3 regions of the Carnobacterium pleistocenium FTR1 genome follow, and region 2 is predicted to be linked to each of the others. Evidence: predicted binding sites of a transcription regulator. Region 2 holds the regulator's gene; each other region holds the start of a gene.
The links. Region 2 encodes NrdR, which represses ribonucleotide reductase genes. Its sites were predicted from a motif close to ACACNATATATNGTGT; they were not measured.

Region 1 (10,970 bases), 650 kb from region 2:
CCTGTGCTCTCCATAAAAATATCGGTCACATGTTGGTTTTCTAACCAAGTAAGTGCTTCTCTAAGTTCAGGAGTTCGTGTTCCGAATGTCTTTTGTATCTTCTCCGGACGATTTGTATCTAATTGACCGTTCAAAAAATAAGATGTTCATCCAGTTTTCTGGTCAGATGCAGCAAACTACTTTTCGTAAGGATTTATTTTTTTCACCTAAATTAGATAGCAAAATGGTTTTTTGTCATGATTTTGATTGCAAATCAACCCTATTATTTGCTTGAGGAATAGCGTTATTTGTAGCCATATAAAAGGAATTCAACGAAAATTAAAAAACATTGGTGCTTCAGCTATTCCCTTGACTCTCCACGGTCCAAATTGTCCACTCCAGAGAAAGTTTTATCTTAAATCATCCACACCAGTTGACTTAGATCCCCATACATTACCAAGTAAGGAATCTATCTAATTTCCTAACATTAAAAAATTATAGACAAAAAAAAGAGCCTCTTATTCTTAAAAGAAGCTCTCTCTTCATTTTGTAGCTAGTCCCGTTTTTTACTTCTTATTTTCTAGCATTTTTATTTCATCTGCTAGATTGTCACTTTACACATGATTTATATTTCTATCATGTGCATTTTGGATACTTCAATCTCGACTCATTCTATTTCAGGAACTTAGCCACTAATATGAAGTTAAGTTAATAGCCTTAATTCTACTATTAACTTTAGAGTCTATTACGCTGACTCTAGTAAAGAAGACATTGTACCTTGTACTTCTTTACACCATTATAATAACAGTAAACCTCTAAAATTTCAATTTTAAAGATTGGAAATCCTCTTTTTAAATAAGTAACATTAGACTCAGGTTTACCCGTTATTTCTTAACGGTTTCAGTGCTGTTGACCATGCATTGACTTGATTTAAAAGAGTATTGACTGAGGCAATATGCAAGTCAGCAGGGTTAAATTCATTCATATTTACAAAATCAGTGAATAAAGACATTGCAGGATGTGTGCGAACACTTGCAACTTGTAATTCAGCTAAAACAACACGTAAAGCTTCTGCGGCTCTTACCCCACCAGATGACCCATAACTCACGATACCTGCTGCTTTATTGTTCCACTCAGGATAAAGGTAATCAATTGCATTTTTTAATGCTGATGTAATACCATGATTGTATTCGGGAGTAATAAAGACATAGCCATCTAATTCAGCTATTTTTTTAGACCATGGAATAGCTTCTGGCGTAATATAGTCTTGACTATACGCTGCTGAGATTGGCTCATTATATAAAGGCAGATTGAATTCTACAAGATCAATAATTTCATATTCTGCATCTCCACGTTCGTCAGCTAATTTTTTTACCCATTGTGCTACTTGCAAGCTATTGCGTCCTTGACGCGTACTTCCTGTGATTATTCCAATTTTCATCATTTATTTTTTCCTCCTCATCATGTTTCAGCTATCAACTGAATAAGTAATTTAGCAAAGAATGAGCGCGCTATATTTACTAATTCAAAGCAACTATAGCGCACTTAATTTTAAGTTGCAACTGATACCCATCAACTGAAAAAATTATTCTTACCTATAGTTATTTATTCGTTTTACATAGTAAGTAATTGAGTTACCTTATAAATCTGAAGGAGTAATAATACCGAGAGGAGTTTCTGATACTGTTCCATTCTCAGTTATCAATAAAGCATCCAATCGACGATCATTTTTCAATAAATCTGCAGCAATTTCAACGGACATGCTTTTTTTAATAAATAGATAGTTACTCCGATTTTTATCTTGTAAAATGATTTCTTCCACCGCTGTTTTCTTTAAGTAAATAGTTTCATCTTTCAACTGATTAGCTAACCAAACTGCGATCCCTTTTTCGGTTAATAAACCAATCAGTTCCTTGTTCTTGTAAATAGGGAAATGGGTGAACTTTTTTTCACTGATCGTTCGTAATACTTCTATGAATAGATCATCTGAATTGAAACGGACGACATTTCTTTTGAATAATGGGTAGACTTTTTGAGGGTTTTTTATTTCTTCTTCCATTTGTTCAATATGTTCGACTACTTTATCTGTCGGTTGTGCAATATAGGTATTAGGGATTAGCTTTTTGTGGACCATTACATTTCTAAGATCTGCAAAAATTTGTAAATCATTTTTGTATTTTTTTACTGCAGGATTACGGTGTTCATTTTCGTCTAATAAGCGATAGAAAGGTTTTTTATGTTCATTTTCATTCTCCGAAAAGCTTAAATGATTGTGAATGCGATTAAAACTAGCAATAAAGCGTTCTGCATTATTCATTATAGTCCCCTTTCCTAATGTAACATCTTATTTTTGATACATTCTAAAAAACTCTCGTCCATACAGTAGAAGAGATAAAGCTAAGAAAAAGGCCGTAATAATCATCAAACCAACTGCGCTAGTTGGTTGAATAGAAGGAAACGCCACTAAAAAAGTCATACACGCATAAAAAACCGCGGTAGATATTTTGCCAAACCATTTGGCTCCATCTAGTTTTTTACCTTGTCGGTAAAGAACAATAGCATTTATTGTCATGAATAATTCTTTGGCTATAAATAATAAAATAACAATCCACATTTTTTCATATCGTGACATCAAGCAAATAATAACGGCAATTTGAGTGAGTTTATCAGCAACAGGATCAAGCAGTTTACCCACCTCAGTTATTTGATTCAACTTGCGAGCAATAAGTCCATCTAATAAATCTGTCAGACCTGAAAAGACAACGATCATACCGGCTATATAATAATCTTTGATTTCTACTGCTGTAAGGTACTGGACCATAAAAACCGGAATAAGGAGTAAACGGATATAAGATAAACTATTTGGAATAGTAAAGAAATCTCTTGCAGGAATTTTCAATTTACATCACCTCTCAAATAGAATTATCGTTTACAATAGCATTCCACCATTGTTACGGTCGGCTTAGACTCATTCTTCAATTTAGTTATCTATTTTATTTTCAATGAAAAACAAACCTTTAAATACTTTTTCCCTGCATTTAAAAGCTTGTTCTTTCATCTTGATCAAAGTTATGTTTATCTTTCTTCAAAATCAAATTCATCAATTTTATAAATCAGCTCTTCCATATTTGATGTGCTGAAGAACGCTTCTTCGTTTTCGGGCTGAATTTTCAAGTACATTGGCATGGCAGTATCCGGTTCTAATACGCCAAAAGATTCTTCTGTCAGATAGAACGGTGCTTCTTCTAGGATAGTGGCTCCATCAATCGTACTAAAGCTGACTGTAATATTTATATTTGTCATTGCCACATCCATTCTGTTCACAATAATAAAGATTGCTTGCATACTTCCTTCTTCACCTAAATACATGCCTGTAAAATGAATCGCCACGTCATTTTCAATTCCTAGTTCTTCTGCTTGTTTCATTCTTGTTTCTATTTCTTGTAACACAGAATCATTTTCTAATGTCAGATTTTGATCTAACTCCATTTTTTGCGGCACAAGTGAGATTTCCATGTCTGAAGTTAATTCATTCGTAGCATTTGAACTTGTTATTGCTTCTTCCGCATTACTCATGATTGATTCAGAGGCAACAACCGCTGACGATTCAGCAGCCAATTCTGAACTTATCATTGTCTCGCTCGACATAGGTGCTGAACTTGATTCCGTAGAAGATTCTCCTCCAATTGAATTACAACCCGCCAATGTAGCAACTGCGCCTAAAAGAGTTAAGATTTTTTTCATTTCAATCACCCTTTCTCTTTTTTATTAAAAATAAACCCCTATAGCTAATAGATCAACTTTTGTGATAACTATTTTTACACTCCTTCATCTGCTGATTACCTAACTACCCTAACCGATCATTGAGGTAACGTTCTCAATTTCCCACAGTAGAATCACTTAAGCGGTCAATTGTTTCTTCAATAGAAAATTACATCATTCTAATCGACTGATCTTCCGTCCATTTCAAATTTTTGGCCTATAATTTTTAGTATTGGTAAATTAGGTAAGTCACCTAATTTACCTCTTTGGATAAAGAAGTTGTTTGTAGGAACGGCAAGAGCCAATGTGTATGAGTGGACGCCAGTGCTCTAACGATTAGTTTTTTTGAGAGGAGTGGACGGTGATTATGCTTTTTTTTGGAATAAGCGCTAGAATAGTTTTAAAAGCATTTTTTAACACCCTACTACTATCTTTTCAGTGACCGACAGTTTAAAACGGATAACTACAACTGTTATAAATAGATATTTGCAACTCTAATATACTTACTTTCATTGTAGCGTATTACCTAATGATATTAAAAAGATACCGCCTTAAATAGTGTTAATTTATTTTAAAAAAAAGGACTAGAGAACAATATCCGTGTTTTACCACGATTATTATTCTCTAGTCCTTGTCACCTTGATAGTACTTTCAAAAAGTAGTATCGTCTAATTGGTTATCTTTATCTTCATACTGATTGTTGCCTTTAGTATGATCAATTGGTTGCTCAGGGTTATACTCAGCTCCATCCGTTAACATACGGTAAAATAGTTGCTGAGCTGTTGTGCGATAGGGTTCTACATAAAAAGAAATTAAAAATACAAATAACATAACTACTAAGAACAATAAAGCAAAGCCTATAATAATCGCAAAACCTTCGTTAGATCCCGCTTCCAAACTGGCAACAATAGTTCGAACACTTGCTGATAGAAGGAGAGCAAAAAGCACAATAGGTGCAATATACCACCAGATAAATGAAAGTTGCAATAGAAAATAGTTCCATTTTTCCCCTTTCATTAATTTACGACTTTGGTTTAGTGCCTCCATGATACTGATTGAAGGATCATCCTTCATTAAATTTAACGCTTGGCTATAACTATAAGTTTTGATAATTCCAGGTATGACCAATAACAGAGACCATAGTGTAACTAAAATAGCTGTTACAATAACCAATCCTGCTGTTTTAAAAATACGGGCTCTGCTAAAGGTTTGAAACATCCCTTCTATCGATAGCTTGGCGCCGTCAATCATATCTAAAATATTCCAAGCATATCCAGCATACAACAACCCCGAAATGAAACCTACAAAGATGCTGACAAGCGTAGTAATTAAATTAGCTGCAATTGATGACTCAGTTGCAATTTGTTGCTCGCTTAGAGTCCCTTGAATAGCTGATTCGATTAGTGTAAAAGAATTCCCTGTTCCTAACACCGTTAATATAATTTGACTAATTGCCCCTGTTAAAATGGAAATAATAATTAAATTTAAAATAGCAACTTTCCAATTCCCTTTTAACATTTTTTTTGCGGTGCGTTTTATTTCGCGTCTCTTCATTGTATTTCCTCCTTTTCATCCAACTGGATTCTTGCTTAATCATAACCGAAACAGTATAGCTAAACAATTGTTATTTTTTCAATAACATTCTTTTTTTAAACTCTACTAAAAAGATCATTAACTAGTCAAATTAATTCCTGTTGGCTGTAGTCATGCATCAGAAATAGCTGAAATTCATAAAAAAAGAAGCGCTTAGATTGGAAAAATATCCAACTAGCCTCTCCTTTTCTTTGTTTGACTATTTAAACGGTCCATTTTTCGTAATCATCGTTTTCCATCGACTCAACCATACCAAGCAGATACCCATTTCCTACTTGTGAGAAAAAGTCGTGATTAGAAGTACCTGTAGAGATTCCATTCATCACTACAGGATCCACATCATCAGCTGTATCTGGAAATAAAGGATCAAATCCTAGATTTTGTAGGGCTTTATTTGCATTGTAACGAAGAAAGACTTTGACGCGTTCAGTCCAACCAATTTCATCATACAAATACTCTGCATATTTCACTTCATTTTGATACAATTTAAAAAGTAAATCATATGCCCAATTCTTAGTTTCTTCTTGTTCGTCAATAGGCAATTGATTGTACGCAATTTGAAATTTATACCCAATATAGGTCCCATGAACAGATTCATCCCTTAAAATCAATTTAATGATTTCTGCTACATTTGGCAGTTTATTATTGCCTAAATAATGCAGCGGAGCAAAAAAACCTGAGTAGAATAAGAAAGATTCCAACATTACGCTGGCTATTTTACGCTGTAGCTCTGTTCCATTGTGGTAAATTTCATTGATCGTTGATGCTTTCATTTGCAACAATTCATTTGTATTCGTCCATTGAAAAATTTCATCAATTTCAACTTTGCTATTTAAGGTACTAAAAATAGCACTGTAGCTTTTTGCATGCATCGATTCCATAAATTGGATATTGTTGTACACAGCTTCTTCGTGTTGTGTAAGAATAGAAGGTTTTAAAGCTGGAACTCCATCTTGTGATTGAAGGGTATCTAATAAAGTTAAGCCTCCAAAAACCTTTCCTACCATATCTTTTTCAACTTTTGGAAGACGTGCCCAATCGTCTAAATCATTTGATACTGGGATACGCGTATCTGTCCAAAATTGTTCAACTAATTTTTCCCAAGTCAGCTTATCGATCATGTCTTCGATATTGTTCCAATTGATGGCTGTATAGTTCGTCGTCATTCGAATTCTCTCCTTTTAAATGGTGCAGCTTTCACAGTCATTTGAACCAATTTCTTCTGAATTTTCAGTAAATGTGCGAACATAATAAATCGATTTAACGCCTTTTTTCCAAGCATAATGGCGCAAAATATTTAAATCACGTGTTGTTTGTTTCGTAGTACGCCCATTTTTCCATTCATAAAGCCCCTCAGGAATTTCAGAACGTAAAAAGAGCGTTAAGCTCATACCTTGATCGATATGTTTTTGAGCTGCTGCATAAACATCAATAACTTTTCGCATATCCAGATCGTAAGCAGAAGTATAATAAGGCAAAGTCTCATTTGATAAGAAAGGTGCGGGATAATAAGTCTTACCAGTCTTCTTCTCTTGGCGCTCTTCAATCAAACGTGTGATGGGGTGTAAACTAGAAGATGTTTCATTGACGTAACTGATTGAACCCGTAGGCGCTACAGCTAAACGATTTTGATGATACAGTCCATCTTTACTAACGGCTTGTTTCAAAGCTTTCCAATCCTCTTGAGTCGGGATATGAATTCCTTCAAATAACTGTTGAACCCTTTCACTGTTTAAGGCAGAAGTCTCATTGATGTATCGATCAAAGTAAGTTCCGTCAGCGTAAGTGGATTTTTCAAAATTGTAAAAAGTTGTTTTTCTTTCACGAGCCACCTTGTTGCTAGAGACCAATGTGTAATAATTCAATAGTTTAAAATAAACATCTGTAAATTCAACCGATTCTGGTGAACCATAATGAATTTGGTTCAATGCGAGGAAAGTATGCAAACCCATTGCGCCTAAACCAATCGTATGGAATTTGTCATTTCCATTCTTAATTGATGGGACTGCATCAATGCTTGATTGATCTGTAACCATCGTTAATGCTCTTACCATTGTATCAATCGATTGTCCAAAATCAGATGAATTCAATAAATTCACGATATTTGTTGAACCCAGGTTGCAACTGATATCGGTTCCTAAATGCTCATAGGTTTGATCATTATTGATTGATGAAGGTTCTTGAATTTGTAAAATTTCGCTACATAAATTACTCATTGTGATCGTACCGTATACCGGATTTTCGCGGTTGGCGGTATCAATATTGATAATATAAGGATAACCAGATTCTTGTTGCAATTTAGAAATTTCATTTTCTAACTCGCGAGCACTAATTTTTGATTTACGTATCTCTTCATTGTTCACCATATTATCGTACTCTTTAGTGATATCTATATAAGCAAATGGCTCTCCATAGATACGTTCTACGTCATAAGGACTAAATAAATACATCTGTTCATCGTGAGCGGCTAATTCATAAAACTTATCTGGTACCACTAAACCAAGTGAAAGTGTTTTGACACGGATTTTTTCATCTGCATTTTCTTTTTTCGTCGATAGGAATGAAACGATATCCGGATGAAAAACATTCAAATAAACCGCACCTGCTCCATTACGTTGACCAAGCTGATTTGAATAACTAAAGCTGTCTTCTAGTAATTTCATTACTGGAACGACTCCGCTTGATGCATTTTCGATTTTTTTGATTGGATCACCAGCAGCTCGTAAATTCGATAAATTCACTCCTACTCCACCACCGATACGAGACAGTTGTAAAGCACTATTCACGACGCGACCAATACTGTTCATGTCATCTGTTGCTTGGATCAAGAAACAAGAAACTAATTCTCCTCGTCTTTTGCGACCCGCATTCAAAAACGTCGGTGTAGCAGGTTGGTAACGTTGATTAACGATCTCATCCGCAATTCTACTAGCTAGTTCCGCATCTCCATCTGCTAAATATAGTGCATTAAAAACGATTCGGTCTTCGTAGCGTTCTAAGAAACGTTCTCCATCATCCGTTTTCAAAGCATATTGGGTGTAAAATTTAAAGGCCGACATAAATGAACGAAATCTAAATTTCCGATTATAAATATCATCGAATAATGAACGAATAAAGGCTTTATCATATTTCAGTAAAAATTCTTCTTCTAGGTACTCTTCTTTGATCATATAATTTAATTTTTCTTCAAGTGTATAGAAAAAAACGGTATTCGGATTAACATGTTCTAAAAAATAAGCCCGCACAGCTTCACGGTCTTTATTTAAAGGGATTTTTCCATCCACAGGTCTATTTAATTCATTATTCAACTTGAAATACGTGACCTCTTTTACTTTTGGTGCTAATTTAGGTTTATCCAATATCTTTCACCGCTTTCTTTAATTTTGCAACATCTTCGTCATTACCTTGAAATTCAAAAGTATGCAATAACGGAACTTTGTAATCGTACGCTAAATCTTTTGCTGTAAAGGCAAAAAGTTTACCGAAATTCAAATTCCCACCACCGGCTACCCCTTTAAAATACTTTTTATTATCAGCCGTTTCAATAAAGTCATTCAATAAATCAGTTGCTTGTTTGTCATAGGTAGGCGTAACGATGATAAAGGGTTCCCCTAAAGCAATATATGGATTCGTTGGAGTTAATTCCAATGAATCCATACTTAGTTTTTTGATAAACTTTCGTGTTTGACCGGTTAGGCTGATATAAACTACTTTCATGCTAGTTGATCAAGGAGATCCGGACGGAATCCATTGAATGCTTCATGTCCTTCAATAGTAATAACTGGAACAGAGCTAAATCCAAGTTCTTTCACTTCATTTAAAGCTTCTTCTGATTCAAAAATATCCTTAACTTCATAAGGAATCCCTTTATCCTCTAAATATTTTTTTGTGAAATTGCATTGCATACAGTTTGGTTTAGAATAAACAATGATGTTTTTTTTCATAAGACATTCTCCTTTTGAGCTACTTTTTAATGTATTTTTCTTTATTTCTATTTTTATATTCTACATCAATTCTCTTCAACTGGCAAATAAAAAAACCACTAGATATAGTGGCTTTTTCTCTTGACATATCTATTTCTTTCTATATGTAGTGTGTAAGAATAATAGCTTGTGAACAATAAAACGCAAAGAATCCTACTGATATTTGTATCGAAAATTAATTATGTGTACTTTTCACATTAAAAAAAATTTCAAACTCTAAACTAGTTGTTTATATAACGATAAAAGAATATTTTTACATTTTTTTGAATAAATCTTTAAATTATTTTTCAACTATTAAAGTAATGATTTATTTTACTTTGTTTAAATTAAAAAAACAATTTATTTTCAATAATCCATAAAAAAAGTTGAAAAAGCTAGTTATTCGGCTTTTTCAACTTTTTAATTGATGCCTCAGGGGAGATTCGAACTCTCGACCGTCCGCTTAGAAGGCGGATGCTCTATCCAGCTGAGCTACTGAGACATGTTCTAGCAACAAAATTAATTATAGGCAATAATGAATAAAAAGTCAACACTTTTTAGGAACAAATTTTTTTTAAAACAAAAAGTGTTATTTTTATCGATTGTAATAAGAAAAATATCGGTTTACAATAAGCAGCAGAATAGTTAAGGAGGCTTTGCTATGGGATTAATTAGTGGTCTTTTAGGAAATGCAGGAAACATTAGCGAAAATGAAGCTCGAAAAAAATTATCGGACGTTATTTTAGAGACTGAAGTGATTGACCTAGCTTTCAAGTTGGTCCGTGATTTAATTATTTTCACAGATAAACGGTTAATTGTTATTGATAAACAAGGAATCACCGGTAAAAAAACAACTTATCATTCGGTGCCTTATAAGTCAATCAGCCGATTTTTAGTGGAAACGACTGGTCATTTTGATTTAGATGCTGAATTGAAAATTTTTATTTCTAGTGCTAATGAACCAGCTATCACATTACAGTTTACGAATGATAAACACATTTCTGCCATTCAACAAGCTCTGGCATTAGCAGTCCTTTAATAAAAGTAAAAAAAGAAATCCGACTACAAAAATGTAGTCGGATTTCTTTTTTGCATTAATATAGTTTCAAGTATTGTTTTCTTTCCCACTCAGTAACTTGTTCACGGAAAGCAGCCCATTCAATATTCTTAGCATTGACAAAATTTTCGTAGATGTGTTCTCCTAAGCCATCTTTGATTGTACTGTCATTTTCTAGGTAGCCTAATGCTTCTTTCAGTGTGCCTGGCAAATCATAGATACCATTTTCATTACGATCTTTTTCACTCATCACATAGATATTCCGATTGATAGGTTCCGGTGCTTTCATTTCATTCTTAATACCGTCTAATCCTGCTTTCAATAGAACGGCCATAGCTAAGTATGGATTTGCGCTAGGATCAACGCTACGCAATTCTACGCGTGTAGACATTCCTCTTGATTGTGGTACTCGAATCAATGGCGAACGGTTACGACCGCTCCAAGCGATGTATACGGGTGCTTCATAGCCAGGTACAAGTCGTTTATATGAATTCACGGTAGGATTCACAATTGCTGTGAAAGCTTTAGCGTGATTTAAAATCCCTGCTAAAAATTGACGAGCTGTATCGCTTAATTCCATATCTCCATCTTTATCGTAAAACGCATTTCCTTCTTTA
Region 2 (10,970 bases):
TGAAAAGTCAATCAACTGAATAGAATTGGATATATTTCCAAATCTACTTCCAATAGTTTCAACAGGAATATTAAATACTTTAACAAAGAAAGTAACTAATACTAATGCTATTAATGATCCAGGAATTTTTTTATTGATTTTCGGCCAAAATATGATAATTAAAAGTGAAATTAATCCAACTAAAGTTGTTGATAAATCTATTGTATTAAAATTTTGAATATAAACTTCCCATTTTTCTATAAATTCAGAGGGAACTTCATCAATCTGAAGTCCAAAAAAATCTTGAATTTGAGTTGATAATAATACAATTGCAATTCCACTTGTAAACCCAGTCGTCGTTGGATAAGGTATGTACTTGATTACACTACCCAACTTAACTACGCCCATAATAATCATGAATATACCAGCTAGAATTGTCGCAATTAGCAAACCATCTAAACCATACTGCGCAATAATTCCATATACAATAACGACAAACGCCCCAGTTGGTCCGCCAATCTGAACTCGACTTCCTCCTAAGAAGGAAATTAAAAACCCACCAATAATAGCTGTTATAAGACCTTTTTCAGGTGCGACTCCTGAAGCAATTGCTAGTGCAACTGATAAAGGTAATGCTATAATCGCAACAATAATACCAGCAATTATATCATCTTTTAATTGATTTTTAGGTAATTCTTTCTTTCTGTTTTTTATGATTGAAAAAAATTTTGGCTTTAGCATGTCATTCTTCCTTCTTTAACATATTTTCTAATATTTTCCACTCTTGTTCATAACCGCTTTCTATGTTTAGTTTTGAATAAATAATCTCACTCGATAATAATCCGTGAATAACAGACAAAAACATAACCGTCAACAAATCATTATCTTCTTCTTTATTATTATTCGAAAGCGAACTACTACTTATAAGCTCTTTTACTTTTTTATAGCGTTGCCCCGACAAATCTATTATTTTTTGACTTATTTCACTATCCATCGTATCAGGTGGAAACAAAAGCAATCTTTTCCAAAACAAAAGTTTTTTACGCGAACTGTTGTAATAGTTTAGAATTCCTAAAAAAAATTCTTTTAGATTCTTTGATTGAGATTCAACGACGGTAAAGTATTCATCAATCTCTTTATTAAATAATTGATATAACAACTCTTCTTTACTTGGAAAATGTGCATAAATAGAAGCCTTTTTTATCCCTACGATATTAGCAACTTCATTCAAAGAAAACTCCATACCTTTTTCAGCAAATAGTCCGAATGTTGCATCTATAATTTTTTGTTTTGTTTCCAGAATGATCTCACTCCTTCCCTACCTTCCGTTTGGTAGGCAATTAATATTTTACATAGATTTAAGAGAAATGTCAAATGAATTATATATATATTAGAGAGAGAGTATACATATGACATTAAAAAAATTTAGACTTCATACTTATTTATCACTTAATTAAAAACAGTCTGTGCCCCGTCACGCCAAACTATTTCTTCATTATAATAACTAATAGTACCTACAAATAGATAAGGTTCAAAACAGAGAGGGCACTCTAAGATGAGATTAATCATCATGGAGTGCCTTTGTTTGGTTTCTCAAACACTTTATTATATTGAAATATTAAAGGTATAATCAAAGCAAAACCTATATTTAAACGATGATTTGTTGCAATCCAACTCAGTCTTCATTTATGCACTGATTTCTTTCATATCGTATTCAAAAAGAGGTCGAACATCCTATTTTTTCAATAGTTTCGGCAATAGATTATAAGTAAAATAATGTAGCGATTATAGAAATTACAATAGAGTAGTAATGATACCATTGCGTCTTCATTTTATGTAGCAAAAATACACTTATTGCAGCAACTGCAAACATGATCAAACCGACTATAATCGGTTTTTCAAATAACTGTACTCCAATCCCAATCACAAAGGTAGCAAGTGAACTAGTAAGCACACTAGCTTTAAGCCAGTCGAGTGTCTTGGTACGATATATTATCAAACATAGAAGCAGCCATATGATCCCATATCCAACTCTCAAGAATGAAACAAAGTTATATGGGCTCTCTTGACTTGCCATATTTTCAAAAACCATAAAAATAAGAAAATACAAGATAAAAGTTGCTGCCAATGTAATAAAACTACCTATTGTAACAAGTATTCCTTTCTTGAGTACATCATAATTTTTATTCATATATCAGTCGCCTACTCTCCTCATACTTAACTTTCATTAAAGCTAAAAAGTCTTTCTATTTTCTTTTCGACTGAGCCATCCTTCTAATAATACACCATATAAAATCCCAGCCACAAAACTGATGGAATCTTGAAATTCTGTCGAACTGTAGAATGCAAAGGAAATTAAAAGGCCTAACAGACCTCCACGAAGTAATGCTTTACTTCTAACCGTCTTCCCCCATGGAGCTCCAACGACCAGACCAATAATAATTCGGTTATACCATAGTGAAAATACAAAAGCAGGAGAAGCTGAAAAACCAGATCGTAAATATGCTCCTATGACGCAAACAATCCCTAATAAAGCTCCACCAATAAGAGCTACTCTCATTCTCTCTTTCATCTTTTTACTCTTTTTAGACCGTTTAAGGTCCATTACTTTTTACTTTATAAGCTCTTTCTCTTTAATTTTTATCCGCCGTTCTATCGTAATATACTCATAGCTCAATTTCACCTTGACTGTACTGCTAAATTCATAGCTACAGTAGGATCTTATATAAATTTACATTTATTTTAAACTAAACAACTCAGTACATGGATTGATTGCTAGTCAAAAACTGGGTTTCAATTTCTTGTATAAAATTTATTACACCAGTATCAATTTGTTTTGTTAATTCAGGTAAATTGTCAAAATTAGGATCATTGACCAATGTGGCTTCAATAATAGATGACATCCCTTTTTCATCAGCGGTTAAGATATAGTTTTTCAATTGATAGTTGCTGAATTTATTATGGTAGCCCGACATAATATTTCTATTTTTTCCAGAAAGCCAAACATCAAATCTCATTTTATCATGTTTAAAAACAACTATATATTTCAAATCTTTTTGCTTTGTCAACTTAGAGGTAAGGGTGAAGAAGGTCAAGTCCATGTACCCTTGATAAAAATTTGCTGAAACGTCATACTCTGGATATTTTTCTTTAAAGTGTTTACGCAATAATTTAATTTATTGTATTAAACCTTTATATGCTTCTTGTACATTAGTTCCTTTCAAAATTTCTCCATATTCCGATAGACTTTTATTAAGAGATTCCATATCTAAATATACCTCCTTTTAACCCTCGAATATGCTATTTCATTACTGTCATATTTATTAATCAAACCTATAAATACAATGCTTTAGCTTCACTCAAGATTACTAAACTATTTACTTAACTCCTTATACTGCAATCATAAGTCACCATTAGAATTATTGCAAAATATACTGATTAATTTTAAATAACGTCATCAAATAATATAATTGTCTCTCTAACACATCACTCTACCATATAAAGATTGTAGTGATTTGAGTCATCTCAAAAAAACATTTTTTTGAAGCAGCTTGACTCATTAGAAAACTTAAGTGCCTATTATAAAGTGACGAACAAATTTGAAAGGTTACCCACATGAATCTTTTTAACCTAAAAAAAGAAGAGCATCCTTCCAAAAGGAAGGATGCTCTTACACAATGCAGCTATGCTTGCCAAAAATTGAAAATCAAGTTGATCACAACAATTATCTCGTAGGCAAAAGAAAAAATTTAAATGGTATTTGCAAAAATAACGAAATAAATCCCAGCTCAAAAATAATCTCATTGCATACTATCTTCTAGGATTGATCATAATCTCATAGTTCATTTACTAGCTATTTATCATTAATATCACTTATTTACTGAAGTTTTTGATTTCTGCTGAAATTTTTTCTAAATAATCAGTTAGCGCAATCGTTTCAGTAGTCTTTTCGCCATACTTACGTACCGCAACTGTGTTATCTTGAACTTCGCTGTCTCCAACAACTATTTGATAAGGTATTTTCTGTGTTTGAGAGGCACGTATTTTATACCCCATTTTTTCATTCCGTTCGTCAACTTCCACACGCATACCTATGCTATCCATTTGTTTTTTAATTTCATAGGCATAATCTGTATGCATATCTAAATTGACAGGAATAATCGTAGCTTGTACTGGGGATAACCAAGTAGGAAAAGCCCCTTTGTATTCTTCAATCAAGTAAGCTACAAAGCGTTCCATAGTCGAAATGATGCCACGATGAATAACAACTGGACGGTGAGAATTTTCACCATCTTCTCCTACATATGTCAGGTCAAATCGTTCTGGAAGCAAGAAGTCTAGTTGGATCGTTGAAAGAGTTTCTTCAATTCCAATAGCTGTTTTTACTAAGACATCAAGTTTAGGACCATAAAAAGCCGCTTCTCCTTCTGCTTCAAAGTAGTCTAATTTCATATCATCCATTGCTGCTTTTAGCATTGTTTGAGCTTTTTCCCACATGTCATCATCATCAAAATATTTTTCTGTATTATTAGGATCGCGGTAGCTTAGACGGAAACGATAATCATTGATATTAAAGTCTTCATATACAGCTAACATTAATTCTAATGTCCGTTTAAATTCATCTTCAATTTGATCTGGACGTACAAATGTATGACCATCATTAAGTGTCATTTCACGAACACGTTGCAATCCAGATAAAGCTCCACTCTTTTCATAGCGGTGCATTTGACCTAGTTCAGCAATTCGAATCGGCAATTCACGGTAGCTATGCACATCGTTTTTGTACACCATCATGTGATGAGGACAGTTCATCGGACGCAAAACAAGCATTTCACCATCACCCATATCCATAGGTGGGAACATGTCTTCTTGATAGTGATCCCAGTGACCCGATGTTTTATATAAATTTACATCCGCCATAATGGGTGTGTAGACATGCTGATAGCCCAGACTGATTTCACGGTCGATAATGTATCTTTCGATCGTACGGCGAATCGTAGCTCCTTTTGGCAACCAGAAGGGCAAACCTGAACCTACTTCTGGAGAAATCATAAATAAGTCTAATTCTTTTCCTAATTTACGGTGATCACGTAATTTAGCTTCTTCACGCATTTGGATAAACTCTTTTAAATCTTTTTTATCGAAAAAGGCCGTTCCATAAACACGTTGCATCATTTTATTATTCGAATTCCCTCTCCAGTAAGCACCAGCAAGAGATAATAATTTGAATACTTGAATGCGACCTGTTGAAGGAACATGGACTCCACGACATAAATCTACAAAATCTCCTTGATCATAAACCGTAATGGTTTCTGATTTTGGAAGGTCAGTAATCAATTCGACTTTATAAGGATCATCTTTAAAAATTTCTAAAGCTTCTTCTCTAGAAACTTCTTTGCGGACAATTGGATTGTTCTCTTTTACAATTGACATCATCTCAGCTTCAATTTTTGGAATATCCTCTTCAGTAATCGGTGTTTCAGTATCTGTGTCATAGTAGAATCCAGTTGAAATTCCAGGACCTACACCAAATTTTATATCTGGGTATAAACGACGTAAGGCATTTGCCATTAAATGAGCTGATGAATGACGAATGATCTGTAAGGCATCTTCATGCTCCGGTGTAACGATTTCAATTTTTCCATCTACCTCTAGCGGGCGTACTAAATCGACTAATTCCCCGTTAAATTTACCAGCTAATGCTTTTTTAGCTAATCCTTTGCTGATGCTTTCAGCAATATCTTTTGTAGACGAACCAGCAGGAAAAGCTTTTACTACTCCATCTGGAAAAGTAATCTTAATTTCTGACACAATACATTCCTCCATAATCTAATTTAAAATACAATCCTTATTCAGCAAAAAAAAAAAATCCCATCTATAGTATATTAAATACTATAAACGGGACGTTCATTACGTGGTTCCACCCAGATTCAGAATTTAGCAAACACACTAAACTCACTCTAAGCTGTTAACGCTAGCTAAACGACCAACTGCTAATATGAAAAAGGTTCACAGCGGCACTCGAAAGGGGTCAAAACAAGAACGAAATTAGAAAACTCTCAGCAAATGTTTTCTTCTCTAAAAAATCGCAACCGAGTTTAGGTGTCTTTCTCAATGATTTCTTTTATACTTATTATTAAAGCACTTTTTAATTCTAATTTCAAGGGGAGAATGTATATTATTTTGTTTTTTATTGAAGATGGCGTCGATTAGAACCAGTCATGTTAACCTCTTTAGCTAAATAGCGCACTCGCTCCATAATTCTTTTAGCTTTTAACGGTTCATCTTCGCCTCTTTGAGTCACTCTTAGATGTTCTTCTTCAAGTTGCTTCATGTCAAAATTAGAAGAGAAGAAAGTTGGCAATTGTTCTTGCATCCGGTACTGCAAAATCACTCCTAATACATCATCACGAATCCAACTAGACATTGAATCAGCACCAATATCGTCAAGCATTAAGATTGGCGCTTTCTTAACGAACTCTAACTTCTCTCCTGTGTTATTCTTACCAATAGACTGTTTCATTTCTACTGCAAAAGAGGGAAAGTGCATCAAGGTAGTAGAAAAGCCCTTTTCTGCTAGTTCGTGTGCTAACGCCCCTAACAAATAGGTTTTGCCAACACCAAATGATCCTTGTAAATACAATCCTTTATGAAATGCTTTTGGATTAGTCAAATAATCATGAATGAAATTATATACTTCAGAAACAGCTAGTCTTCGTTCATCAGTCATTTCAAAATCAGCTAACTTTGCATTACGAACATCTTTAGGCATATCCATCGAATAAATCCGATTTTTAATTTCTAATTCTTTTTGTTTAGCAATCAATTCCGCAGAAGGCACGTAAGTTACATCAATATAATGATAGTTCAAAACTAATTTAGGATGGTAGCCTGGAGCCATCATTCCTTTTTTTAAATTGAATTTCTTTTTCTCTTGAACATATTCATATAACTTAGCATAACTTTTGATAATTGCTTCATCATTAAGTTTTTGACGATTCTCTGCAATAAATTGCTTTACATCTAAATCATCTAGCACTTCTTGAATCAATTCTTCGTACTTATGATTCAAATTTCGTTCCTTGATCATTCGTGTCAGACTTTCTCCAATATCCTCCATTGTTAGTCACCTTCTTTGCCAAAATTTTGAATTCGTTTCAAACGTTCCATAAACGATTGCTTTTCTTCTTCACTCATTGGCGTTTCTTCTGGTTGGCTATTTTCTGCTTTAGCCCAATCCGGAAGTGTTTCTTTTCTAATCGTCGGTTGCTTACTATAATTGCCTTTGCTTCTATTTTGAGTATATGTTTTACTACGATTCTCTTGTTGTTGTCTTTTTTCAGAATTATCTAAATACATTTTTTTCACCTTTTGAATTGCTTCCTCAGGTGCGACTACTTTTTCTTGCGCCCAATCATTAGCAATTTTGTATGCTAACTTTTGGTCAAGAGTTGGATTATTCCTTACAACTAAAATATAATGAATCAGAATATTAATAACAGAAGTCGGTATGTTAGCTTTTTTTACAATCTCTTCTAAAGTCCATTCTTCATATTTTGTAACAAAACCGTTTTTTTGATCTTTAATAGAGTTCATAAAATCAACTGGACTTATTTGCTCACTGACTTCAATAACCGCAATATCCTCTTTTGTTAATCCTTTTTGCGTTAATTCATTTTCACGCATTTTTTGTTGATTAGAATCAACTTGTATGTCTTTTTCTACAACATCTTTCAAAGAAATATTTTGTTGGTTTTTATTATGGTAATCATCATATGCTAGCTTTTTCATTTTTTTCTCATCAATTTGGCCCGTCTCAATATCTGAAGCATTAAGCACAAATTGCTGTAACGCTAATTCATCTAATCCATATAATGTGTGCAATACCAATATTGCCTCTTCAATTTCTTTGGTAATAGAAGAGCGATTGATATATTGTTGATTCAATCCTGCATAGAAAAAATTCAAATCAAATGTTTTTGAATCGATTTTTGGATTTGAAGAACTCGTTTTCCCTATATATGAAACAGGTTCTTTCAATAGTTCTTTTTCTCTTTTTAATAATTCAGCATCAAATTGAAAGACATCTAAAAAGGACTTCGTGACTTCCTGAAATTTCTTCTTGTCTATACTTTCTACAACAAATCGATTTCTTAATTTTTTAAATTTTCGTTCTCCAACTTTTTCTAGTAATAAAAGACTTAATAAATCATCTTTAAAAAAAACATCACTCATTTGAGGAGCTTGCAATTCGTATATTAGTAGTTTAGTTGGGGCTGTTTGAAGATAAGTTTTGAGCAATCCAATTGCTTCCAGCTTGATCCGGGCTTGATACAACTCAGGAATACCGATATTTAGTAATGCCAACAGCTCGGAATGTAAAATCCCTCCACTCCAGTACGCCTCTTCTTCAATCTCAGTCCATAGTGTCATATAAAGACTATATGCTGCGGTTCCTATTAAAGGTTGATACAAAAAAGTAAGGATTTTTTGATCGATATCCGAAAGTAAAGCTTGTTGTTTTACTAAAAAACCATCTTTAGGACTTAAGTTTTTCCATGGATACCCCAAAATGACTCATACCTTTCTATCTCAATTATTTTTTTCAGCTTTTTTTCTTTCAAATTCTTGTAACTCTTTTAAAAAGACACTCATATCTTTAAACTGACGGTATACGCTAGCAAAACGGATATAGGCTATTTCATCAATATCAGCCAATTTTTCCATGATGTATTCCCCGATAATAGCAGAGGAAATTTCATTTTCACCTAGGCCTCTGATTTGATTTTCTACTTCATCTACTATTTTTTCAACTTGCTCCATAGCTACTGGTCGTTTCTCACAAGAACGTATCAGACCTCTTAAAATTTTCTCGCGGTTAAATTCTTCTCGAGTACCATTTTTTTTAATGACCAAAAGGGGTGTCTTTTCGACTCGTTCAAATGTAGTAAAACGGAACTTGCAAGCTTCACATTCTCTTCTTCTACGAATAGCGCGTCCATCATCTGCTGGACGACTATCTACAACTTTAGAATTATTATTTTGACAGCGTGGACATTGCATATTTATCATCCCTATCTTAAGTGTTCTTCGTATCTACATGAATCGCGCACGAAAATATTTACTCCATTATACCATACAACAACCAGAGATTAAACCGTTTGAAAATCAGGGAATGCTTCGATTGTAGCAAAAAAAAACAACCCATAAATGATTGTTCTTTTCGCCTTATTCTTTATGCTCTAATTGGTTTTTGTTTTAGTTATCCAGTCTAAAACTTGTTTTTTCGTATTCTCGATCGTTCCGTTATTATCAATAATAATATCTCCAAGAATGACTTTTTTTGAGATAGGCAGCTGGGAATCGATTCTTTGAATTGCTTCTTTTTTCCCAAGATTGTCTCTCTTCATTAATCGATTTAGCTGAATCTCTTCTGATGTGGCTACCACCATAACTTGATCTACATATTTTTCATATTCCACTTCAAATAAAAGTGGAATATCCATAACAATGATTGCTGGACTTTGCTTTAAGTAATCATTCATTTTAGATATGAGCCATTGATGTATATACTGAGACAAAATTTCGTTCAGCAACTCTCTTTTTTTCTTATCCTTAAAAACGATTTCACCTAATGCAGCACGATCTAATGTCCCATCTGCTTGAATAATTTTATTCCCAAATTCTTTTCTTATTTTATTTAATCCAGCTGTTCCTGGTTTTACTACTTCTCTTGCTCCAACATCTGCATCCACTACTGGGTAGCCTTGTTCCTTAAATATTTTGCTTACAGTCGATTTACCTGTAGAGATTCCCCCTGTTAACCCTAGAATTACAGTCATCCTAACCCTCCTTTATTACTGATCAGCTGTTAGTTTTTGACAATTAGAACAAAAATGAGTGCCTCTTTGCGCAACTTTTATTTTTTCTATTGGTGTACCGCAACGAATACATGGAATACCTTTTTTTCCATAAACAGCTAATTTCATTTGAAATGTTCCTGCTTCTCCTAACGCATTTTGATAAGTCCGAATAGTTGTTCCGCCCGCTTTGACTGCGTCACCAAGTACCTTGATGATTGATTTGTGTAATTGAGAAACTTCACTTTTATTCAAGTTATTTGCGATTCTCAGTGGATGTATTTTGGCTAAAAAAAGTACCTCATCTACATAAATATTCCCTAAACCAGCTACAATTTTTTGGTCCAGTAAAAGTGGTTTAATGGCTCTTTTTTTAGTTTGCAGAGCATTATAAAAAGTTGTTTCATCAAAATCTTTTTCAGTGGGCTCTGGGCCAAGTAACTTTATGCCCGTCATACTGCATTCTTTCCCTAAGGGTACTAGGGTCATTCGTCCAAATTTGCGTACATCCAAATATCGTAAATCTCTCCCATCCGCTAAGTGAAAAACCACGTGTGTATGCTTTTTAAGTGGCTTTGATGATTCTTCCACTTCATATTTACCTTCCATCCGCAGATGTGAAACCATTGTCCACTGCTTGAAATGAAAGATGATATATTTGCCACGGCGATCAAATCCAATAATTTCCTCACCTGCTAAAAGTTGCTTAAATTCATTGCTTTCGATAGAACCGGAAATAATCCGATCCCAGTATACATCAACGGACGTTATACTTGCTCCTAACACAAGTTTTTCTAACCCTTTTCTAACTGTTTCAACTTCTGGTAACTCTGGCAAAATTCTACTTCCTTTCTACATAAGGAAAGTGTCCTTGCTATCAACGAAAATAGCAAAAACACTTTCTTTATTATTTAGCTTCGTACCAACTTTTCCCACTATTGCTATCAACTTTTAATGGAACAGCTAATTCTACTGCCCCTTCCATAACTTCGATAACTAATGCTTCTAGTTGTTCTATCTCATCTTCAGGAACTTCAAAGATAAGTTCATCATGAACCTGCAACAACATGGTTGCTTTCATCTTTAATTCTTTTAATTTTTTATCCATTTTGATCATAGCAATTTTTAAAA
Region 3 (10,970 bases), 500 kb from region 2:
TGTTGATCTAGGTATTCTTGAACAATATCAGCTTTTACCTCGATAAATTTGCCTAAACGTCCACTTCTAAAATAACTAAAAGAATAGTAAGGTTCAAGCCCGGTTGAAACACCGACCATTGTACCTGTTGAACCAGTGGGAGCAACAGTTAATAAATGTGAATTGCGTATGCCATATTTTATAACGCCTTCTTGGATGTGTTTTGGCATTTTTTTCATATAACCGGATTGAATGAACTTTTCTCTCAGATTAGTTGTTTCTGCATCAGTTTTCCCAATTAAGAATGGGAAACTGCCTCGTTCTTTTGCTAACTCAATAGAAGCCTCATAAGCTGAAACAGCGATGGTTTTAAAAATTTCATCGACTAATTGATTGCCTTCTTGAGAACCATATTCTTCGCCACAGTAGATTAGTAAGTCAGCGAGCCCCATGATGCCTAAACCAACGCGGCGTTCTCCTAATGCTTGTTTTTCGTTATCTGCTAAGAAGTAAGGAGTAGCATCAATTACATTATCTTGCATCCGTACACCGATTTTAACGGTTTGTTTTAATTTAGCAAAATCAACTGTGCCAGATTCTTTATCGGCCATTTCAGCTAAATTCACAGCTGCTAGATTACATACTGAATAAGGAGCAAGAGGCTGCTCGCCACAAGGATTGGTAGCGACAACTTTTTGGCCATAGGCAGTAGCATTTGTCATCTCGTTTGCATTATCAATAAAGAAAATACCTGGTTCAGCAGCGTAAGTGGCACAAGTAGTGATCAGTTTCCATAACTCCCGAGCCTTGATAGTCCGGTAAGTATGAACATCATGCCCTGAAGCTTCCCATTCACGAACATCGCCAACTTCTGGCCAACGAGTGTTATATTCTTCCATATCTTCTTTACTGTATGTCTCTACGGCAGGAAAACGAAGTGCATAATCGGTATCTTTTTCAACAGCTTCCATAAAGTCAGTCGTTAAACAAATCGAAATGTTTGCTCCAGATAAGAATTCCGGATTATGAACACTATAGATGCCACCTGTTTTTAATTTCTCAGCAGTTTCTTTCATCATTGTCGCGTCAAATCCACCATAACCGGGTACGTTTTTATAATTTAGAATACTTTGATACATAGCGATTTCGCGTTGTGTAAAAGGTGTGAACTTTAATTTTTCACTTGCTAGCTTTCTTATGTGTGTGTCGGTGGTGGTTTCAATTAAATAACGCAAAATACGAGGGTTCTGCATTTTTGAAATAATAAATTCAAGAATATCTGGATGCCAATCAGCTAACATGATCATTTGTGCTCCGCGACGGCTACCGCCTTGTTCAACTAAGTGAGTTAACTTAGCAATATCATCTAACCAAGAGACAGCTCCTGATGATTTTCCATTGACACCGCGAGCTAAGGTATGGCGTGGACGAAGAGTAGAGCCATTCGTTCCCACACCGCCACCACGACTCATGATTTCCATAACTTGTTTTCGATGATCCGAAATGCCCTCACGAGAGTCTGGCACAAACGGCATAACATAACAATTGAAATAAGTGACATCGGTTTTTGAACCTGCTCCATACAAAACGCGTCCTGCAGGAATAAAATTCAAGTTTTTTAATTCTTCATAAAAAGTAGTGTAAGCCGCTTTTCTTTTTTCAGGCGTTGTTTCTATAGCTGCTAAGCCGGTTGCATTTCGTTTAGCAATTTGTTCATAAAAAATTTCAAGTGGTTTTTCAATCACATCTAAACTGCAAGTAATGATCCCAGTTTTTTGCTCATCTTGATCTTCAATTGATCCTCGGAACTCTTCATCAATCAAAATTGAAGCCGTATGGTTAGAATGGTTGATTTGTGTAACAAATCCAGTGCCTCTAGTAGGGTATTGTGGATCTGGCTTAACGGTAAGAACAACTAGATCTCCGATAGAAAGAGTCGATTTAGAAAGGTCTTTAAAGGAATAGCGGTCTAACATTACTAAGCGAGATACCCCTTTATAGGTTAATTTCATATCATCAGTTATTGGATGAACTTGAGGGAAAGCCTTGATATCTTCATTTAATTTTTCAATAGTTAGTTCTGCTTTTGCAGAGATGTTTGTAATCATAAATACCACTCCTTAATAAATTAGTTATGTAACCAACTGATACTAATAATGTTTGTTTTCCTGTATATAGCTATCGGTATTTTATTCTACACTACATATGGTGTTTTTGCACGATTAAAAATCATCATTTTAGAAAAAAACGAAAAAAAAGAAACGAAAACAACTCGCTTCAATCTTTTCAAGGAAATACTGACCAAATCTTTTTTAGTATGGTTATTCATTTAAAAAATCTAGCGCATATTTGACATGTAACTCGGTTGCTATAGCTAATCCACGTTCATCAATATCAAAATTTTCATGATGATGTCCATACCAAGTCTGCGGGTTAGCAGGATCTTTCGTTCCAACACGAGCATAAACGCCTTGTGTAACGGCTAAGAAGTCGGCAAAATCATCTGCTCCTAAACTTTTTGGATTGTCTTGAATAATATTTTCTGCTCCCACGATACCCGCACCTACTCGAGCCGCACGACTTGCAGCCAGCGGGTTATTGATAAGAGGAGCAGCGGCATCGTAATTTTCAAATTCAATTGATGTGCGATGAGCGTTAGCAATCTCTCGTGCCACGCGTTCTACAGCTGCTAATACAAATTGGCGTGTTGTATGGCTGAAAGTACGAACGGTTCCTTCAAGAGTGGCTTCATTGGCAATAATATTGTAACGGGTCCCAGCGTTCAATACGCCGACAGCAACCACGACATTATCCAATGGGCTGACTTCACGAGCCACAATGCTCTGCAATTCAACAGTAATGGCAGCAGCAGTCAGTAAGGCATCTTTTCCTAAATCAGGTCTAGCTGCATGACCACTTTCACCTGTCACTTTTATTTTGAAAATGTCACAAGAGGCATTTGTAGGACCTGCAGTAGAAACGATTTTTCCAGTTTTAATAGAGGAATCAACATGGATTCCAAAAACTTGATCGACATGGTTAACAAATCCACCAGCAACAAATTGTCTTGCTCCAGCTCCAATTTCTTCAGCTTGTTGAAAAGCTAATTTAATGGTGCCAGAAAAATCCGCTTCATGTTTCTTTAAAATTTTTGCAGCTCCTAATAAAGCAGCCGTGTGGCCATCATGACCGCATGCATGGTGTAACCCTTTGTTAAGTGATTTGTAGGGTTTATCTTTAGCATCTTCTAGTTCGAGAGCATCAATATCGGCTCTCAAGAGAATCGTTTTTCCAGCTCCTCTTTGACCAGTGATCGTTCCGATAGCTCCTGTTTCACCAACCGCTTCATAAGGAATGTTTAGTTTTGTTAACTCATTTTTAATGTATTTGATTGTTTCATACTCTTTCAAGCTAGGTTCAGGATGTTGGTGAAGGTATCGACGCAATGCAATAACCTCTTGAGCTCCTTGTTGAACTTCTTCGTGTACTGTAGATCGAGTGAGTACTTTTGTCATAATCCATCGTCCTCTCTAAGTTAGGTTGATTTTTGCTGGCTGTTTCTAATTACCATACTGGGATAGAAGAGCCTTTTGATGTTTCATCAATGACTTCTTTCGTGTCTTCTGCTTGGTAAGCTTCTATGATTTGTTTGAAAACGGCATTGTCTTTATCTTCATCTCTTGAAACAATCGCATTGTAATAAGGATCCGATGAGTCAGTGACTGGTTCTAAGAAAACAGCATCTTCAGTTGGAATGAATCCAGCATCCACAGCCATTCCGCTATTGATAACGGATGCATCCACATCTTCTAAAGCGCGAGCCGTTTGTGAAGAATCTAATGTTTCAAAAGTTAAATTTAACGGATTAGAGGTGACATCTTCAACTACAGGTACTTGATTTTTTGAAGGATCTACTTCAATTAGACCTGCTGTTTGAAGTAGAAGTAAGGCTCTTCCTTCATTCGAAACGTCGTTTGGAATAGCAATCACATCGTTTTCTTTTATCTCAGAAACATCTTGAATATTGGATGAATAAATACCAAGCGGAGCAATAACCGTATCAGCGATAGCGACTAAATTTGCACCATGATCTTCGTTAAAGGAATCCATAAAAATCTTCGTTTGAAAAGAATTTAAATCTAATTCGCCTTCAGAAAGAGCAACATTTGGAGTGGCGTAATCTGTAAATTTAATCAGTTCGATCTCAACACCATCCGCGGCTAGCTTTTCTTGCACGAATTCCCAAACTTCATTTACTTCGCCAACGACCCCAATTTTAATCGGTTCGGCTTTTTCAGTATCTGTAGCCGCATCCGTTCCACAAGCGGTTGTTACAAGAAGTCCTACTGCTAACGTTAACCCTAAAAGACCTTTTTTAAATTTTTTCATCTTCTTTTCCTCCAATGTCATCTAGTGACTCGTTTTTTTAACTAAAGCATTTCCAATCAATTGACTAATAAAAACAATGATCAAAATAATAACCGTTGCGACTAAAGTGACATCATTCTGGTAACGATTGTACCCTCGGGAGATGGCTAGATTTCCTAGACCACCGCCACCAATTGCTCCGACAATGGCCGTTAACCCAATCAAATTAATGATAGTTACAGAAGAGACCCGAATAATAGCTGTTAGTCCTTCTTTTAGATAAACCCGAAAAATAATTTCCAATGGGCTAGAACCCATAGATTCTGCAGCTTCTATAACACCAGGATCAACTTCTAACAGAGCGTTTTGTATTTGTCTGGCAAAGAAAGGCACGGTCCCAATAACCAGAGGAACAATAGCAGCTGTTGTCCCGATAGTTGTATGGGTAATTAATCGGGTTAAGGGAGCAACTAAAGTCAGCATGATAATGAAGGGCAAAGAGCGAAAAAGATTAACGACTTGATCAAGCAAGCCATAAAGTCGCGGACTTGCTAAAATACCTCCGCGATCGGTTGCAACAAGAATGACGCCTAAAAATAAACCGAGGATACCTGCAATCAAGCCTGTAACAGTAACCATGTAGAGTGTTTGTAAAGTACTTTCAATAATTTCATCTTTCAATGGGATAACATGTTCAAAATAAGTTGCAAAAAATTCAGTCATAGTCATTCACTCCTTAAATAATAGTTTGTTCTTTTTTTAATGGGATAACTTGTTGACGATGGTGGATCAAGGTTACTTTTACATTTTTTGACGTTAAATAAGCAATGGCTTTTTCTCTGCGTCCAGGATCGCCACTCAAAACAACAATAAGATTGCCGACAGGCGTTTCTTGCAAAATCTCCACATTTCCAAATAAAATATTGGTTGTAACGCCAAATCGAGTCGTAAGGGTAGCAATTAATGGTTCGCTCGTACTTGAACCAACGTAAGAAATAGTAGCTAGTACATCATTAGTCTGTAAATCAAGTAAAGTAGGATGGCTTAGAATGCTTTCTAGTGCTTGTTCAACATGAGTCGCAGTATTGATGAATTCTTTTGTGATTCGTTCTTTAGGTTTAGTGAAAATAGAAACGAGATCGCCTTCTTCGACAACATGACCATTTTCCATTACGGCTACTTTGTTGCAAATTTCTTTTACGACTTGCATTTCATGAGTAATGATCACGATAGTCAAAGCCAATTTTTGATTTAATTCTTTAAGTAGTTCCAGAATGGAAAGGGTCGTTTTTGGATCTAAAGCACTTGTCGCTTCATCACATAACAACACTTCAGGGTCATTGGCTAAAGATCTTGCAATAGCCACACGCTGTTTTTGTCCACCGGATAATTGAGAAGGGTAGGCAGCGCTTTTGTCTGTTAATCCGACTAACTTCAATAAATTGGCTACCTTTATTTTGATTTCCGTTTTTGATAAACCGGATTTTCTTAAAGGATAGGCTACATTTTCAGCAATCGTACGCGAGCCCATTAAGTTGAAATGTTGGAAAATCATGCCGATTTTTTTACGAGCCGCTCGTAATTGTTTTGGCTTTAAGCTCAATAGATCTTGGCCAGAAACAATGACAGCTCCTGCTGTAGGCCTTTGAAGAAGGTTAATGGTACGGACTAGAGTACTTTTTCCAGCTCCGCTGTAACCGACGATTCCAAAAACATCCCCTTTTTCAATGGTTAACTGAACTTTCTCGACAGCTTTTATAGTTGTTTCTTTCCCTGCAAATGTGACACTTACATTATTTAATGTAATCATGTGAATTCCTCCTTAAAATAGAAAAAAGCGCTCATCCATTAACCTACTGCTGTAGATTAAAGGACGAACGCTTTAACGTCGTGTTACCACCTTCATTTGAATTGTTTTTACAAACAATTCCTTATCAAGTACGAGAAAATCAATTCTGATACTCTAGCACTGTAATGGGTGCACCCATGATAGCCTTATGTCTAAAACACTCGGTATCCTGCTCAGAGGCCATTTTCTTTTCACTCCTGCAAACCTGTTCTCAGTATTCAGGCTCTCTGTTAGTGCATTCTGTGGAAATACTTTTCTCTTCATTGCGTTTAGCTATATGGTTAGTAAAAAATAAAAAGTCCTTACAAAGAAACAAATGAATCTGTTTCTTTGTAAGGACGAAAGTCAGTTAGCTGCTTCGTGTTACCACCTTAGTTTATAAGTATATTGCTATACTTATCTTATCCAGTACACCAGAGTGTTTTATCTGTTCATACTGTGGCACTGTAACGGGTGCTCCCGTAGTAAGCTGACACTTTACGCAAGTGATTCGCTAACTCCACTCAAAGACCATCTTCGGTTCAATTTGACTGCCCTATTTTCAGCAATTACTAGGTTCTCTTCTATAGACAAATTTAAACGTACTCTTCTTTTCATAGTGTTTCATCATGTATTATTCATAATTTTTTAACTTGTTCTTAATATACAGAATCAATAAATAAATGTCAATACTTAAATTGGCTATTTATTTTAATTAAAACGATTTCGCTACTATCAGAGAAAGACAGAATGTGCTATAGTGAATGAGCCTAAATGATAAAAAATTTAGGTAATCTATCAGAGTAGGAAATAAAGCGTTAAGTGTCGCTGGGATGGGATGTTGCCCGCGGACGAAAAATTGTTTGTACAATTTGCGGTTTTGTTTCTGCATTCGCTGCATAATTATTATGTGTGGAGCTCTTCAAAGGAGATCTTCAAAATGAGTGGAAATAAGTATGATGCAAGAAGTGTTTCAAAAATTGGATTACTAATGGCGTTAGAAATCGTTTTGACCCAATTTATTTCAATTGAAACGCCAATTGTCCGTGTTGGTTTTGGCTTTTTGCCAATAGCCATTATTGGGATGCTGTATGGTCCTTGGATAGCGGGAATGGCTTCAGCGATAACAGATGTCGTAGGAACAGTATTATTTGGTGGGGGAGTGTTTTTTCCAGGATTTACCCTATCTGCTTTTATCGGCGGAATGATTTATGGTCTTGTTCTCTACAAGAAACCTAAATCATTAAAAAGAATTGTCTTAGCGATTCTTTTAGTCGCCGTTTTTGTAAACCTAGGGTTGAATACGGTATGGTTAACGATGCTTTTAGATAAGGCAATAGTTGTCATTTTCCCAACTCGTTTGCTACAAAATATGATCTTAGCACCCCTCAACATAGCCATGCTGTATTTTGTTGTTCAGAATAAAACATTGCGAAAAGCAATTGGAATTGAGTAAACTTTAATTAAATAAACAATGCAACATCCAATCTAAGACAGCTTAAATTTAAGCTGTCTTTTTTTCGTAGATATAATATAATAAAAGCAAAGATGATAGTATGATGAGAGGATAGGAGGTGCGAAAGAGTAATGGAAACATTTGGCTTAAAAATAAGGGATCAAGCTTACCTTACCCGTACTGGTGTGCACTTGGTAATTTTCGACCCAAAAATAAAAAAAATACTCCTCGTTTCGCCTCCAAACGGCTCTTATTTGCTGCCAGGTGGAGAAATAGAAGAAAATGAAACACATAAAGAAACGGCAAAAAGGGAATCCATAGAAGAATTAGGTTTTGAAATAGAAATAGAATCATTTATTGGGGAGGCAGAAGATTATTATTACTCAAAATACCGGCAACACTATTACCATAATCCTGCCTATTTTTATACAGTTAAGTTATGGAAATCAGTCTGCGAGCCTTTAGAAGATTTCAATCAATTAGAATGGGCATCTATTCCTGAAGCGTTAATTAAATTAAAAAGAGGTAGCCATAAATGGGCTGTAAAACAATATGAAAATAATTTTTTGAAGACAAATTAATCTATTGAATAGTAAAAAGAAGAAGGCGAGGACAGTTGTCCGCGCCTTCTTTTTGAATAATCGGTTTATTTGTCTGCTTCATAAGCAACAGCGTTAACTGAAACATCAATATTACCGCTAGTAGCTTTAGAGTAAGGACAATAAGCATGAGCTCTTTTTGCTAAATCTTGGGTAGTAGCATCATCTTGACCATCAATCCCAACATCTAATTTTACTGCAAGCTTAAAGCCGCCATCAGTTGGGTCTGAATGCAATTCAACAGTAGCCGTAACTTGGCTTTTACCAGAGACTTTATCTTCTTTCATCATATGTTCTAAAGCTGAATTAAAACAAGCACTGTAGCCTAATGCGAATAATTGTTCTGGGTTACTTCCTTGACCAGGACCACCCATATCTTTTGGAGTAGAAACTCGAACGGAAAATGACTTATCTGGTAAATGACTTTCCCCATTTCTTCCACCAGTATTGATTGCTGTAGTTTGATACATTAATTTTGAATCCGCCATATTTGTAATTCTCCTCTCTAATTTATCGTACTTACCAAGTATACTAATAGTGAGGATAAAACTCTAATAATCTGTTTGAGGCAGTTAAAAATGAAGAAATTAGTTGAAAAATAAAAAATGTATCGCTAGAATTGGGAGAAGAACATATGGGAAGGAGAGATTTTATGCCATTAGTACACATTGAATTAGTTGAAGGACGGACCGCAGAACAAAAAGCAGGTTTAGTTAAAGATATTACGCAAGCAGTAGTGAAAAATACCGGAGCAACAGAAGACCGAGTTCATGTCATTATAGAAGATATGAAAAAAAGTAATTATGCTGTCGGTGGAAAATTGCTAGGCTAAAAGAACAGAAAAATAAGCTACGAGTTGCAGTGCATACTCGTAGCTTATTTTTCTGTTCTTTTTTATTTAGAGTAGCTATCAATGGAGATGTTTTCGAAAGCAATGGTTTCAATTGCTGTAGCAACGCCGTCGTACTCATTTGTATCGGTAACATAATCACATATTTCTTTTACACTGGCGATAGCATTCCCCATGGCAACACCCATTCCAGCATATTCAATCATGTCTATATCATTTTCATTATCGCCGATCGCCATAATATTTTCTTTAGGTATGTCTAAAATTTGTGCTAAATCTTTTAGTGCTTGTCCTTTACTGGCAGCTTTATTCAATACTTCAAGATAAAAAGGTTCACTTTTTAAAATCGTATATTTATCGTGAAAGCTTTTTGGCAATTTAACAATAGCAGCATCTAAAAGATCTGGTTCATCGATCATCATCATCTTGCTGATCACAAGAGTTGGATCCATCTCCTCTATTGTACGGTATCGAATAGGCATGTTAACTAAAAATGATTCTCTTACGCTAAATGGGCTAATGTCTTTGTTAGCAGTATAAATATGTTTTTCATCAATAGCATGGCAATGAATTCCAATTTGGCGACTCATTTCTTCAATTTCCAGAAAACTTTCAAAGTTTAGAGTATGGTGTGAAATAGCTTTACCATTTTGTGATTGTTGGACTAGCGCGCCATTATATGTGATGACATAATCGCCTTCTTCTTGTAAATTCAAGGCTTCTAGAATTGGAAATACGCCTGGCAAAGGTCGGCCAGTGCAAAGAACGATTTTTATGCCTTTCGTTTTGGCTATTTCAATTGTTTTTTTAACTTTAGCGCTTATTTTCTTTTCAGGGGTTAATAATGTGCCGTCTAAATCGATAGCGATTAGTTCTATTGTCATTTAGGTGAGTCCTCCACTAATTTATTTGGGTCAATAATAGTCCCATTTTTAATATACCGATTAAATTCATCATATAAATGTTCAAATAAAGTGATTTCATCAGATATTCCCGGCTTTAAAAATTCTTTTGGTACATAAAATCGTTCATCACCACGGACCTTTCCAGTAATAGAAGAGACAATTTCACTTAGTTTAGAAAGTTCCACAAGTGAACCATCTTGACGAACCAATTCTATTTGTGTGCGATTAGTATCTTGATTTGGCCGGTAAAAATCATAGGGAAGGTCATAGCTGTTATTGATAGCTGTATAATAATCTGTATCGTAGCCAGCTTCACGAATAATCGTTTTCAAATTCTCAATCAAAGCCATATCTGTTTTACTAGAAAAATTAACTGACTTGAACGGATGACGGTCAAGAAAACGTGTAGCTAGATCACTTAAAATCGGATCTTTTTCTTCTTTCCACAAGGTGAAATAAGTTGCTAAAACACCATCATCTAATTTCAGATAATCCTTAAGAGTAAAATTTTCTTTAAAAAAAGGAACGAGTAAGTTTAGTTGGTCTGTAAATTGGATTTTTGGATCAGCATACATCTTTTTTGCTCGTTTCAGTAAATGATCTAGAATCACTTCCATGCCTCTGGAGACTGGATGAAAGTAAACTTGCATGTACATTTGGTAACGACTAACGATGTAATCTTCAACTGCATGCATACCGGACACTTGAAAATAGATACCTTCTTTATAAGGACGAATAACCCTCAGAATTCGGGTCAAATCAAATGTACCATAGTTGACACCTGTATGATAGGCATCACGCAATAAATAGTCCATCCGGTCTGCATCGATTTGACTAGAAATGAGTTGAACTACTTGCGGATTAGGATAAGTTTTTTTAATCACACTGGCAACTTTTTCTGGGAAATCTTCGCTCACTTTAGACAATACTTTATGAACCTCAGTTTCTGGCGAGGTAATAATAGCTACCGTGATTTTTTCATGAT

Region 1: a site for NrdR is predicted at 9,374-9,389, ahead of nrdH (glutaredoxin-like protein NrdH). Genes of this name have one in related genera too.
Region 3: a site for NrdR is predicted at 2,176-2,191, ahead of BP17_RS11725 (vitamin B12-dependent ribonucleotide reductase). Genes of this name have one in related genera too.

Annotation. Positions count from the first base shown of each region.
Region 1 is NZ_JQLQ01000002.1:1,241,749-1,252,718, reverse strand. It holds gene BP17_RS13370 (hypothetical protein) at 1-134, opposite strand, end outside; gene BP17_RS06080 (NADPH-dependent FMN reductase) at 857-1,423, opposite strand; gene BP17_RS06075 (CBS domain-containing protein) at 1,619-2,296, opposite strand; gene BP17_RS06070 (CDP-alcohol phosphatidyltransferase family protein) at 2,324-2,878, opposite strand; gene BP17_RS06065 (lipoprotein) at 3,055-3,723, opposite strand; gene BP17_RS06060 (DUF975 family protein) at 4,393-5,295, opposite strand; gene nrdF (class 1b ribonucleoside-diphosphate reductase subunit beta) at 5,538-6,500, opposite strand; gene nrdE (class 1b ribonucleoside-diphosphate reductase subunit alpha) at 6,516-8,693, opposite strand; gene BP17_RS06045 (ribonucleotide reductase stimulatory protein) at 8,686-9,051, opposite strand; gene nrdH (glutaredoxin-like protein NrdH) at 9,048-9,278, opposite strand; tRNA gene BP17_RS06035 (tRNA-Arg) at 9,725-9,798, opposite strand; gene BP17_RS06030 (PH domain-containing protein) at 9,958-10,335, shown strand; gene glnA (type I glutamate--ammonia ligase) at 10,391-10,970, opposite strand, start outside.
Region 2 is NZ_JQLQ01000002.1:1,891,001-1,901,970, forward strand. It holds gene BP17_RS09300 (SulP family inorganic anion transporter) at 1-720, opposite strand, end outside; gene BP17_RS09305 (TetR/AcrR family transcriptional regulator) at 722-1,285, opposite strand; gene BP17_RS09310 (hypothetical protein) at 1,742-2,170, opposite strand; gene BP17_RS09315 (hypothetical protein) at 2,213-2,551, opposite strand; gene BP17_RS09320 (DUF7000 family protein) at 2,736-3,146, opposite strand; gene thrS (threonine--tRNA ligase) at 3,853-5,790, opposite strand; gene dnaI (primosomal protein DnaI) at 6,170-7,099, opposite strand; gene BP17_RS09335 (replication initiation and membrane attachment family protein) at 7,102-8,550, opposite strand; gene nrdR (transcriptional regulator NrdR) at 8,572-9,042, opposite strand; gene coaE (dephospho-CoA kinase) at 9,222-9,821, opposite strand; gene mutM (DNA-formamidopyrimidine glycosylase) at 9,837-10,676, opposite strand; gene polA (DNA polymerase I) at 10,747-10,970, opposite strand, start outside.
Region 3 is NZ_JQLQ01000002.1:2,386,368-2,397,337, reverse strand. It holds gene BP17_RS11725 (vitamin B12-dependent ribonucleotide reductase) at 1-2,087, opposite strand, end outside; gene BP17_RS11720 (amidohydrolase) at 2,301-3,494, opposite strand; gene BP17_RS11715 (MetQ/NlpA family ABC transporter substrate-binding protein) at 3,544-4,368, opposite strand; gene BP17_RS11710 (methionine ABC transporter permease) at 4,390-5,070, opposite strand; gene BP17_RS11705 (methionine ABC transporter ATP-binding protein) at 5,084-6,157, opposite strand; THF riboswitch at 6,973-7,075, shown strand; gene BP17_RS11700 (folate family ECF transporter S component) at 7,116-7,631, shown strand; gene BP17_RS11695 (NUDIX domain-containing protein) at 7,763-8,212, shown strand; gene BP17_RS11690 (organic hydroperoxide resistance protein) at 8,278-8,718, opposite strand; gene BP17_RS11685 (2-hydroxymuconate tautomerase) at 8,865-9,062, shown strand; gene yidA (sugar-phosphatase) at 9,125-9,964, opposite strand; gene BP17_RS11675 (HD domain-containing protein) at 9,961-10,970, opposite strand, start outside.